One region of the Paraglaciecola sp. 25GB23A genome, then DNA from elsewhere that is predicted to be linked to it. Evidence: predicted binding sites of a transcription regulator. Region 1 holds the regulator's gene; the other holds the start of a gene.
The links. Region 1 encodes FNR, which switches genes on or off when oxygen is low (the NO sensors DNR and NnrR bind a similar motif). Its sites were predicted from a motif close to TTGATCTAGATCAA; they were not measured.
Positions count from the first base shown of each region.

Region 1 (5,471 bases):
CTTGGGCAAATAAATCAATATCCTTTTGAGTGATTTTTATCCAATCACTGGCAGGTAGTTGTTCGTTCAAATTCAATTCAAGCAACGTTTTTAGCATGGTTGTTATCCTTTTAGCTCATTTCATTCAAAGTTTAGCAAACCGCAAACTATCAATAAAATGAATGTTCTGTATATTGATATATTGATTTAACTAATAATATAAAGGTAATATCCTTACCATAAATAGTTGAGGTACCTTACATGAACTTAAACCGAATCGACTTAAATTTGTTTGCGGTGTTTGACGCAATTTACACGGCAGGCAGTCTAACTAGAGCCGCAGATGTGCTGTGTATTACGCAACCAGCAGTCAGTAATTCTCTAGCGAGATTGCGTGATATGTTAAATGATCCCTTGTTTGTGCGCACCGGACATAGCATGACACCCACGCCAGTGGCACAAAATATTATTGGCCCAGCCAGAGAAGCTTTGGGCTTATTGCGCAAAAGTGTTCAACAGAGCCATATTTTTGACCCGAGTAAAGCGGAAAAAACTTTTCACTTTGCTGCCCGAGATTTACTTGAAGTCAGTATTATGCCAAGACTAACGGCATTATTACAAAAAAGTGCACCCAATATTTCACTAACTAATTACGATTTAGAGCGCAATAATGTTGTATCAGCCATGGCCAGCGGCCATCTTGATTTTTATGCCGATGCCTCATCTTTTAGCGATCCACATTTGTGCAAACAAAAAATTGCCCAAGACAGACTTGTGGTAGTAGCTCGTAAAAATCACCCTGATTTAGCGCAGGGTATGAATATGGAGACCTTCTTGCGTCTTGGCCATATCAATATTTCACATCGTCGCAGTGGTGCAGGCCCTATTGATGTAGCAATTGATAAACTTGGGGCAAAACGTCATGTGGTTTTGCGTAGTCAGCACTTTTTGACGGTTCCCAGCACTATAGTAAAAACTGACCTTATTTCTTGTCTGCCTTATCATTTAGCTAAACACTACGATATTTCGCTTTATGAATTACCCTTTGATCTGCCTCCCCTTGAGTACTTCTTATATTGGCATGTGAGTGCTGACTTAGACTATGCTCACATGTGGATGCGTGAACAAATTGCTCAAGTTGCAACAGCCTTGCACCCCAATTAAAATCGAGAGATGACTTGGTTCGACCGCAATCCACTTTATTTGTATCTGTTGCACGTAGTATGATGTAGTTTCAAAGTGCGAAAAACCAAGGGTGTTAAAAATACTAATGGAATCGAATTCAATAATTGCACAAACACATACCAAACAATGTACCCATGACCAAAAATTGAGTTGTGGAAATTGTCGCCTCAATACGATTTGTATGCCTGTGAGTTTGCACGTCGATGATATTGACCAACTCAATAAAATTATTCAGCGAGGCCGACCTTTAAATAAAGGTGAATATTTGTATCGAGCCAACGATACATTTACATCTGTATATGCCATCCGTTCTGGTGCAGTTAAGGCCCTGACTATCAGTGACAATGGTGACGAGCAAGTGACCGGCTTTTACTTACCTGGAGAAGTAGTGGGTTTAGATGGTTTAGCCAATAATAATTACACTAATTCGGTTATTGCTCTAGAAACCTCTTCGATTTGCGAAATTCCCTTTGGTCGACTTGAAGAGCTCAGTGTGCAGTTGCCCAAATTGCAACGCCATTTTTTACAGTTGATGAGTCGTGAAATCACCCACGAACAGCAGATTATTAGTTTGTTAGGCAAAGCCAGTGCTGAAGCCCGTATTGCTTCTCTACTTCTGAGTATTTCAACCCGCAATAGTAGTCGCAAATTATCGGCAACCGCATTTTTACTGCCTATGTCGCGCACTGATATTGGCAACTATTTAGGACTTACCATTGAAACTGTAAGCCGAACGTTTGCCCGCTTGCAGAAAACCGATGTGATTGCAGTAGATAAAAAAGAAGTGCTCATTAAAGATGTTCTAGGATTGCAACAACTGGCTAAAGGGGCCGAGTAGTCCTCACCACCATAAACTCAAATATTGATACACATCAAGATCACTTGTCGACTGAGCTAGTATGCTAATGCCAATATTATAAAGGCAAGTTTGCCCTTGGCATTAGAAGGTATTCAATGAATGAGCATCTCACCACTTCACTCCCAGTAATATTTACCTGTCTAAAAAATTGTGAAAACGCGCAGTTTGCCAATGACTTATCTAAGGTAATGGATATTGAAGGAATAGCCCAAGGTTACACTATTATTGAGCTTGCTCAATCAGACGCAATGCTTTCATCCCTGCAGTGCAGCAGTAAACAATGTATGGCGATTGATGGTTGCCAATTACAATGTGCTAAAAATGCCTTATCCCAACTCAACATTTGCCCTACTTGGCATATTGTTCTGACCGACTTTAGCGATAATTTAAGCCATAACTCCCCATTTAATTACGCACAGATGGCCCATGTATTAAAAACTATTCAAACTTTATTAACTTCAGCCAATTAAAGTCTTTACCATAAAGCTTGAGCAATACCCTGCTTGCCAGTTTATTTAAAATAATCTAGATTTTATCTTATTATCTTGTTTTAAAGCTAATTTTATCCAGCTCAATAATATAAGGCTCAACAAATTCGTCTGATGTGCCAATCTAACGCTTGCAGCGCCGAGCTATATAAGAAAATGTGAGACTAGTGTGATTTAACATTTTGGTGGCATGATTAGAAGGTGGTTCATAGCCAAACTTTCAACTATGATGCACTGCAGTATCTATTTAAAACTAAGTGAATTAATGCCCATGAGTTGTCGACTAAATATACAGGTTTTTAGTTCTCTATTGCTGTTGGCTTTTTCAAACTTAGCATTTGCTATAAACATAAGCTTGATCATACCTGACAATAAAGGCCCGGCTTTTTGGGCTCTGGTTCATCATATTAGCGCCGCAGCAGCTGAGCGAGTTGATGTTAATTTAGAGGTCATATATGGTGGAGAAAATCGTTATTCAGTGCGCAGTATTATCGAAGAAATTACTGCGCGTAAAAATAAACCAGACTATCTTATTTTTAGACCCTTTTATGGCAATGCAACAATAGTATTTGACAAAGTTGAGGCAAGTGGCATTCACTTTGTCACTTTAGAACAAGCTTTCTCAGGAGACGAGGCGAAACAATTACAACGGCCACAACAAAAATATAAATATTGGATTGGTGAGGTTAGTTATGACAACGCTTCCGGTGGTCAACTATTACTGGATGCTCTGCTTGGTGAGTTAAAGATTCAACAGCCTACACTTAAGCCCTCTATCACAGCTATTGGTGGGGACTTTGATAATCTATCCCAAACCAGAGAGTATGCATTAACCCAACTGCAACACAATAGAGATCCTAGATTCAATCAAGTTTTCCCCAGCCATTGGAATCCAAATAGCCTAAAAGAGAATATGGGCTTGATTCTTGAGCGTTACCCCGCTACCAGTATTTTTTGGTGCGCAGGTGACCAATTAGCCATTGAAACATTAAAACAATACCGTCAGCTTTCTGATAAGCCGATAATGATAGGAGGTTTCGATTGGCTTCCGGAAGCACTTACCAAAATAAAACAAGGTGAACTTAGTGCCTCAGTGGGCGGACACTTTTTGATGGGCGCTATTGCGATTATTAAAATAGTTGATTTTCAAAACGGTGTTGACCGTTTTTCAACCCACCCAGAATCCTATCAATTTGAGTTAATTACTCGACAAAATGTCGATACTTATCTGGATTTTTTAAAGAAAAATAACTGGAACCATGTTGCATTTGAGCAGTTTTCAACCAGTAAAACAGAAGGAACGCCTCTCCCCTTAACTGTAAACAACATCATAAAGTTTGCCCAGTTCAAGTCGCAATAAAAAAGTATTTGACCTTATTATCTACCTCGATTTGCTCAGCAAAACCCTCGTTAAGGCAGGCGTATTCCAACTCAAACTGATAAAGAGCCTCACGGTCGTATGGGGGAATAACACCATCGACAGCCAGATCATAAAAATAAGACACGGCTCTTACTGCTTGAATATTATTCTCATCTAATGCTTGAGAAATCATTTTTTTCGTTAATCGCCACCAAGTATCATCCTCTGGCGGTGGCATAAACTGGCCTAAAATAACAAGGACTTGTTTGCTTGTCAGCTGCTCGCTGCCGGCCAATTCTGTTAAGCAATCATCTGCAGTATGCAAGGAAGAGGCAATAGAATTCGCCCAGTTAACAACCTCGGGTACAGACCCAATTCCAAGTGCCAATTTATGGCTATAGGCCGTTGCTTGGCTGGCATAATTAGTTGATTTTATGACCTTCATATCTCGATAAACTGACATCACTTTATGGTTTTTATATTACGCAAAAAAGCAGAAAAAACATAATTCTCTGTCAATAAGTTATAGGGATTGTAGGTTTCAACGCCTAATAGACGCTCACAGTGAGCTTCAACTTACTGTTGGTAAGTGAGCTTTGAGTATTTCGTATAGTTCAGGACGGTGCATTTTGATCTCAGCAACGGTGAGACCTTCTAAAGAGTGTGGATATTTTAACCACGCCGCTGTTTCATGAACGTAGTAGTCTGGTTCAAAATCGACTTCGCGGCGGCTAGGTTTATAAAATGGGATCGCAATACGCACATCTGTGGGCATATTCAATCGGGTCGCAGCGCGCAGCTGCTCTAAAACAGCAGCAATAGAACGACCGGTATCAAAGACGTCATCGACAATAAGCAGTTTGTCATGATCTTGCACGTTTTTGACCAAATAATTGAGATCATGCACCTTTACCACTCTAGATTGCTGATCAATACCAGCGGCGTATGACGATGTTCTGATCGCGATGTTATCGGTTTCAATACCGTGATAACTTAAATACTCTTGGACGGCAATGCCAATCGGTGCACCACCCCGCCAGAGCGCAATGATGAAAGTCGGTTTAAAACCACTGGCAAGAACCATTTGCGCCAGTTTGAAAGAGTCGACTAACAGTTGTTCGCCAGAAAGGTACGTTTTTTCCATTATATTAACCATGTATAATCGCTACCAACATCATACTGAGATGAACTGCATTCTTATAGGTAAACGATGAAAAAAATATTTTTAGATGAAGATACTTTGATCCAAGACGCATTTCGTCTTGGCGTGAAAATTTTTGAATCGGGGTTTCGCCCTACGTTTATTGTAGGCTTATGGAGAGGCGGAAGTTCAGTGGGTATTTATGTTCAGGAATGCTTGCAAACATTGGGAATTGACACCGATCATATTTCTATTCGAACTTCCTATAGTGGTCTGCCGAGCTACCAATCAATGGTGAACGCCCCTGAGACCATTCGTGTACACGGCACTCAGTACCTGATTGAAAATTTAAATGCAGACGATTCACTACTGATTGTTGATGACGTGTTTAGTACTGGTCTCAGTATCGAGGCGACAATAGTTCGACTGCGCAAACACTTGAAAAAGAACTTACCAAAA
Region 1 is NZ_JBDYKM010000001.1:993,301-998,771, reverse strand. Features, by position in the region: gene ABKW31_RS04280 (MaoC family dehydratase) at 1-97, opposite strand, end outside; gene ABKW31_RS04275 (LysR family transcriptional regulator) at 241-1,143, shown strand; gene fnr (fumarate/nitrate reduction transcriptional regulator Fnr) at 1,250-2,002, shown strand; gene ABKW31_RS04265 (putative zinc-binding protein) at 2,119-2,493, shown strand; gene ABKW31_RS04260 (ABC transporter substrate-binding protein) at 2,783-3,871, shown strand; gene ABKW31_RS04255 (hypothetical protein) at 3,858-4,316, opposite strand; gene ABKW31_RS04250 (phosphoribosyltransferase family protein) at 4,443-5,015, opposite strand; gene ABKW31_RS04245 (phosphoribosyltransferase family protein) at 5,082-5,471, shown strand, end outside.

Region 2 (5,471 bases), on a different contig from region 1:
AACGCGACAATACATCGGCTATTTCATTCTCTGTCACTTTATTTTTCAATAAGGTCGTTTCGACATCTTCAGACTCAGTGGCTAACTCTAATTTACTTTCCAGCTCTGGTATTCTGCCATATTGTAATTCTGACATACGACTGAGATCAGAAGCACGACGAGCAATTTCCAAATCCAATTTGGCTTGTTCTAATTCAGAGCGAATATTTTGTGTGCCCTGCATGGCCTGCTTTTCAGCCAACCAAACCGTTTCTAAATCTGAAAATTTATGTTCTGCTTGTTCACGTTCAATTTCAATTAGCTCTAGGCGTTTATGACTAGCCTCATCTTTTTCTTTAGCCAAGGCCTGCTCTTCTAACTTAAGCTGAATAATGCGCCTTTCTAATTTATCCATTTCTTCCGGTTTTGAGTCCATTTGCAAACGGATACTCGATGCAGCTTCATCAATTAAATCAATGGCTTTATCAGGTAATTGACGGTCGCTAATATAGCGATGAGACAAGGTTGCAGCTGCTACTATTGCAGGGTCAGTGATCTCAACCGAGTGATGCAATTCATAGCGCTCTTTCAAGCCTCGTAATATAGCGATGGTATCTTCAACACTCGGTTGTTCAACCAGTACTTTTTGAAAACGCCTCTCTAACGCGGCGTCTTTTTCGATGTATTGGCGATATTCATTTAACGTTGTGGCACCGACACAATGCAGTTCGCCGCGAGCCAAGGCGGGTTTGAGCATATTACCTGCGTCCATGGCGCCTTCGCCTTTCCCGGCCCCGACCATAGTATGTAGTTCATCGATAAATAGGATCACACGGCCCTCTTCTTTGGCCAGTTCATTGAGCACCGCTTTTAAACGCTCTTCAAATTCCCCCCGAAATTTAGCCCCTGCGATTAATGCTCCCATATCAAGTGATAAAACACGCTTGTTTTTCAAGCCTTCAGGCACCTCGCCATTGATAATCCGCTGAGCTAAACCTTCAGCTATTGCCGTTTTGCCGACTCCTGGTTCACCAATTAATACCGGGTTATTTTTGGTACGCCGTTGTAATACTTGAATGGTACGACGAATTTCATCATCGCGACCAATAACGGGATCTAACTTGCCTTGTTCAGCTCGTTCAGTTAAATCAGTGGTAAATTTATCTAAGGCTTGACGCACATCTTCTGCGTTTTGATCAGTGACTTTTTGACCGCCGCGCATTTTTTCAATGGCTTTTTCAATTTTAGCTGAGTCAGCACCAAATTGTTTGAGGATTTCACCTAAGCGTCCCTTGTCCTCTAGTGCAGCAAGTACAAAAATTTCCGAGGTAATATACTGGTCGTTGCGTTTTTGCGCTATTTTATCACTCAGATTAAGTAAAACGACGGTGGTTTTACTCAGTTGAACATCGCCACCAACCCCTTCTACTCGAGGTATTTTGTCCAGAGCCTCGCCTAGCGCCGAACGTAAGCCATTGACGTTCAGTTGAGCTTGATCAAATAAAGAGCGAACTGAGCCACCTTGCTGGTTCAACAAAGCACTGAGCAGATGCACCGGTTCAATATATTGATGGTCTCGGCCTAATGCTAATGATTGAGCCTCTGACAAGCCCATTTGTAATTTGCTGGTAAAACGGTCTAATTGCATATTATGACTCCCAAAAAAGATAACCAGACTCTGGTTACCACTAAAACTAAGTTGTTCTAGTTATGGGTATAAAATGACCGCAATACAAGTAGGGTTATTAAAGTTGAGTTGAAATGACACACTAAATATAAGCAATATTTGATCTTAATCAAATCTCGACATTACCAACCAACACAGCGGCATAGCTTTATATTGGCTTAACCAATAAAGATAGCACTGACCATTCTTCCTGTTGTTTTTAGCCCCTGATGAGTGGCGCGGCGATGAGAAAAAAATAAAGATTTTTGTTGATAGCTGCAATATTCACCACCGCTGACATTTAATACCCCTAGGGAGGTTAATTTTTGACGCGCAATTTCATAGAGATCGGCTAAGTATTTAGGCTCTGTAGGAGAGTAATTGACTGACTTAACAAAAGCATGTGGGAATTCAATAAAAGCCTGCTTTACTGCCTCACCTACCTCGAAATGTTGTTGACTGATGGCAGGCCCAAGCCACGCCAAGATTGAGGCATTATCGCAATCCATGCTCTCCAACGTTTTTTCGATAACTCGATTGGCCAAACCACGCCAGCCTGCATGAATCGCAGCGACCAGAGTACCTTGAGTATTACATAATAATATGGGCAAACAATCTGCTGTCATTACTGCGCAAACTTGATTTTCTTTATAAGAAAAACAGGCGTCAGCCACGAGTGGGTGGCTCTCATTTTTGGGTAATTCAATGCACACATTACTGTGGGTTTGATCTAACCATTGAAATCTGCCGCTATTGGGCAGTTTGTTGCGATTACGTTCGACCAATACAGGATCGTCACCAACGTGCTGCCCCACATTAAAAGTGTCAAAAGGAGGGAGGGACTCCCCTCCACTACGACAACTTGTATAAGCGTAAATATTACTCGGCGCAGCCCACTTGGGTTTTATAAAAATTGGCTCAGCCAAGCTTAAACATCTCCGCTACCATTTATCGTCTTGTCTTCTCGAATCACAGACAGCAAGTGCACAAAGTCATCTGGTAAAGGGGCTTTCCAACTCATCCAGTCACCTGTGACGGGATGCACTAATTCCAGCTGAACTGCATGCAGAGCTTGGCGGCGAAATGCCCTTAAGGTTTCAATAAATTCTTGGGTTGCAGCCTTAGGGGGACGAGGACGACCACCATAGGCTATGTCGCCCACCAGCGGGAAACGGATATGTGACATGTGCACACGAATTTGATGGGTACGGCCTGATTCGAGTTTAAGTCGCAAATATGTATGGGCACGAAATTTTTCTTTAACCCGGTAATGGGTTACCGCATCTTTACCTGATTCTCGCACAGCCATATTAGTCCGTTTGGTTTCATGCCGACCGATAGGTGCATCAACGGTTCCACCTGCCACCATGGTGCCATAAACAATAGCTTCATATTCGCGGCTAACTTCTCTGGCTTGCAATTGCTCAACTAGTTGGGTTTGAGCGATGATGGTTTTGGCCACCACCATCAATCCGGTTGTATCTTTGTCTAAACGATGCACAATGCCCGCACGAGGTACATTCGCTATTTGTGGTGCATGATTTATCAGTGCATTAAGTACTGTACCATTGGCATTGCCCGCACCAGGGTGCACAACTAAATTTGCCGGTTTATTGATAACCAGTATGTCATCATCTTCATAAACGATATTCAGCTGAATATCTTGTCCTTCGTGCTGAACTTGCATTTCTATCAGGGCATTGATTTCAACGAGCTCTTCACCAACCAATTTTTCACGTGGAATATTAGCAATTTGCTCATTTACTTTGACACAATCACTTAAAATCCATTCTTTTAAGCGAGAACGTGAATAATCAGGGAACATTTCGGCCAAAGCTTGATCTAAGCGTTTGCCGAATAAATTTTGCGGTACACTGGTTTGCAAATGAATTTTTTCACTGTGGGTAGACATACAATAGGGATCCAATAAGGTTACATTACGATTTATATGTGCATAGCCCAAAGTGCTGGGGTAGAATGCGCAACTATTATCGATAAACATCTATTCTAACGGATTTTTGATACTCAATGAATGGCATATCAAGTATCACCTATATAAATAAGAGTAATTAGAGAAAATATGACCAATAGTTCACGAATAAATACATTAATACTGGGGAGCGTGCTTGCTTTAATGGCTGGATGTTCCTCATCTCCGGATGATCAAGACCTCGTCATTGGTAATCGAAGCGAACAAGCGCTTTATCAAGATGCTAAAGAAAAGATGAAATTGGGCAATTTTAATGCAGCTACGACAACCTTGAGTGCATTGGACTCCAAATACCCTTTTGGTCCGTTTTCTCATCAAATTCAACTTGACCTAATTTATAGTTATTACAAATCAGGTAAGGTGCCCGAAGCGATCGCCACTATTGATCGTTTTACCCGCCTAAATCCAAATCACTCCGATGTTGATTACGCAATTTACATGCGTGGTCTTACTAATATGGAAGCGGATAAAAATCTGTTCCAAGAATTGGTAGGAATAGATCGCTCAGACCGGGATCCGAGCAAATCACGCCAAGCTTTTGAAGATTTCAGACGCTTAATCGAGAAATATCCAGAGAGTAAATATGCGGCAGACGCGCAAAAACGTATGCTACATATTAAAAACCGATTAGCTAAATATGAAATTTCGATCGCGCGCTTCTATATGCGTCGCGAGGCATTTGTTGCCGCTGCAAACCGTGGTCGTTATGTACTTGAGTACTATTCTGACACTTCTCACGTGCAAGAAGCCTTAGAAATTATGGTTGAATGTTATGATCAGCTGAAGCTTGAAGAATTAAAAAATAATGCGATGAAAACCTTAAAATTAAACTATCCAAATAGCAGCTTCATTGGCTAAGTAAAAGATAATTATATTTTATCGACTATAAAAAAACGCGCTTAAGAAGCGCGTTTTTTTTATATGTAATTTAGACTAGAAAAATAAATGGCTAAATGGGTTTAATAAACGTGCTATGCCCGAAGTAAAATACAAGGGCTTATCGACAATAGTAAACACTAAACAACCTTCATCTGCTTCTGAGTGAGGCAAATGATTATGTTGACCATCAAGTAAAGTAAAGTCTCCACAATCGTAATTTGCCACCCCATCACCGTACTGGCCATCGATAACCAAAGTCATCTCTGTACCTTTGTGTGTATGTTCTGGGACTTTACCGCCCTTTTCCATATAGATGAAGTTAGCCTTACCCATATAGCCTAAGTCGACAGGGGCCTGCCATAATTTGCCTACTAAGCGTGACCAGTTCCCTGTATTTTTGGCATAACGCTTTAACGTTCGAGGTAATACAAAGCGTTTCCCTTCTAATTCTATGTCAAAAGTAGCAGGAACAGATGCTGCTCTAGGTATAGTCGTCTTTTGCTGGGGTAATTGCGTAATCTGGCTAAACATCCTATCAAGGGAAGGTGTAGCAACAGGAGAGCTCAATGCTTCTATAGTTTGAACCTGTTGCAATTTCATACACTTTGCTTGGCAATCTAAACACATATCAACATGCGCAGAGACCATAAGAGCAACAGTAGGCTCGCAAGTACCGGATACAAAAGCATTTAATTGTTGTGCGTTAGGATGGTGCTTAATCATTGTTATCAATCATCTCTTTTAGTCTTTGTAATGCAAGTCGTGTTCTAGACTTAACTGTTCCTAAGGGGATATCCATTTCATCAGCAACCTCTTGTTGAGATTTCCCCTCAATATAGATGGCTTCAATTACTGTTCTTTGCTTGTCTGGCAAAGACTCGAATAAAACACCAATTTCATCCATAGTTACTTGGTGGTCGTGAGATACTTCATTTACGTCTGCCGTTTGCTCACACA
Region 2 is NZ_JBDYKM010000021.1:55,257-60,727, reverse strand. Features, by position in the region: gene clpB (ATP-dependent chaperone ClpB) at 1-1,627, opposite strand, end outside; gene pgeF (peptidoglycan editing factor PgeF) at 1,825-2,571, opposite strand; gene rluD (23S rRNA pseudouridine(1911/1915/1917) synthase RluD) at 2,574-3,557, opposite strand; gene ABKW31_RS18890 (outer membrane protein assembly factor BamD) at 3,726-4,493, shown strand; gene ABKW31_RS18885 (ChrR family anti-sigma-E factor) at 4,569-5,237, opposite strand; gene ABKW31_RS18880 (sigma-70 family RNA polymerase sigma factor) at 5,230-5,471, opposite strand, start outside.
Region 2: clpB (ATP-dependent chaperone ClpB) is a predicted target of FNR. The motif match lies at 1,766-1,779, and genes of this name have one in related genera.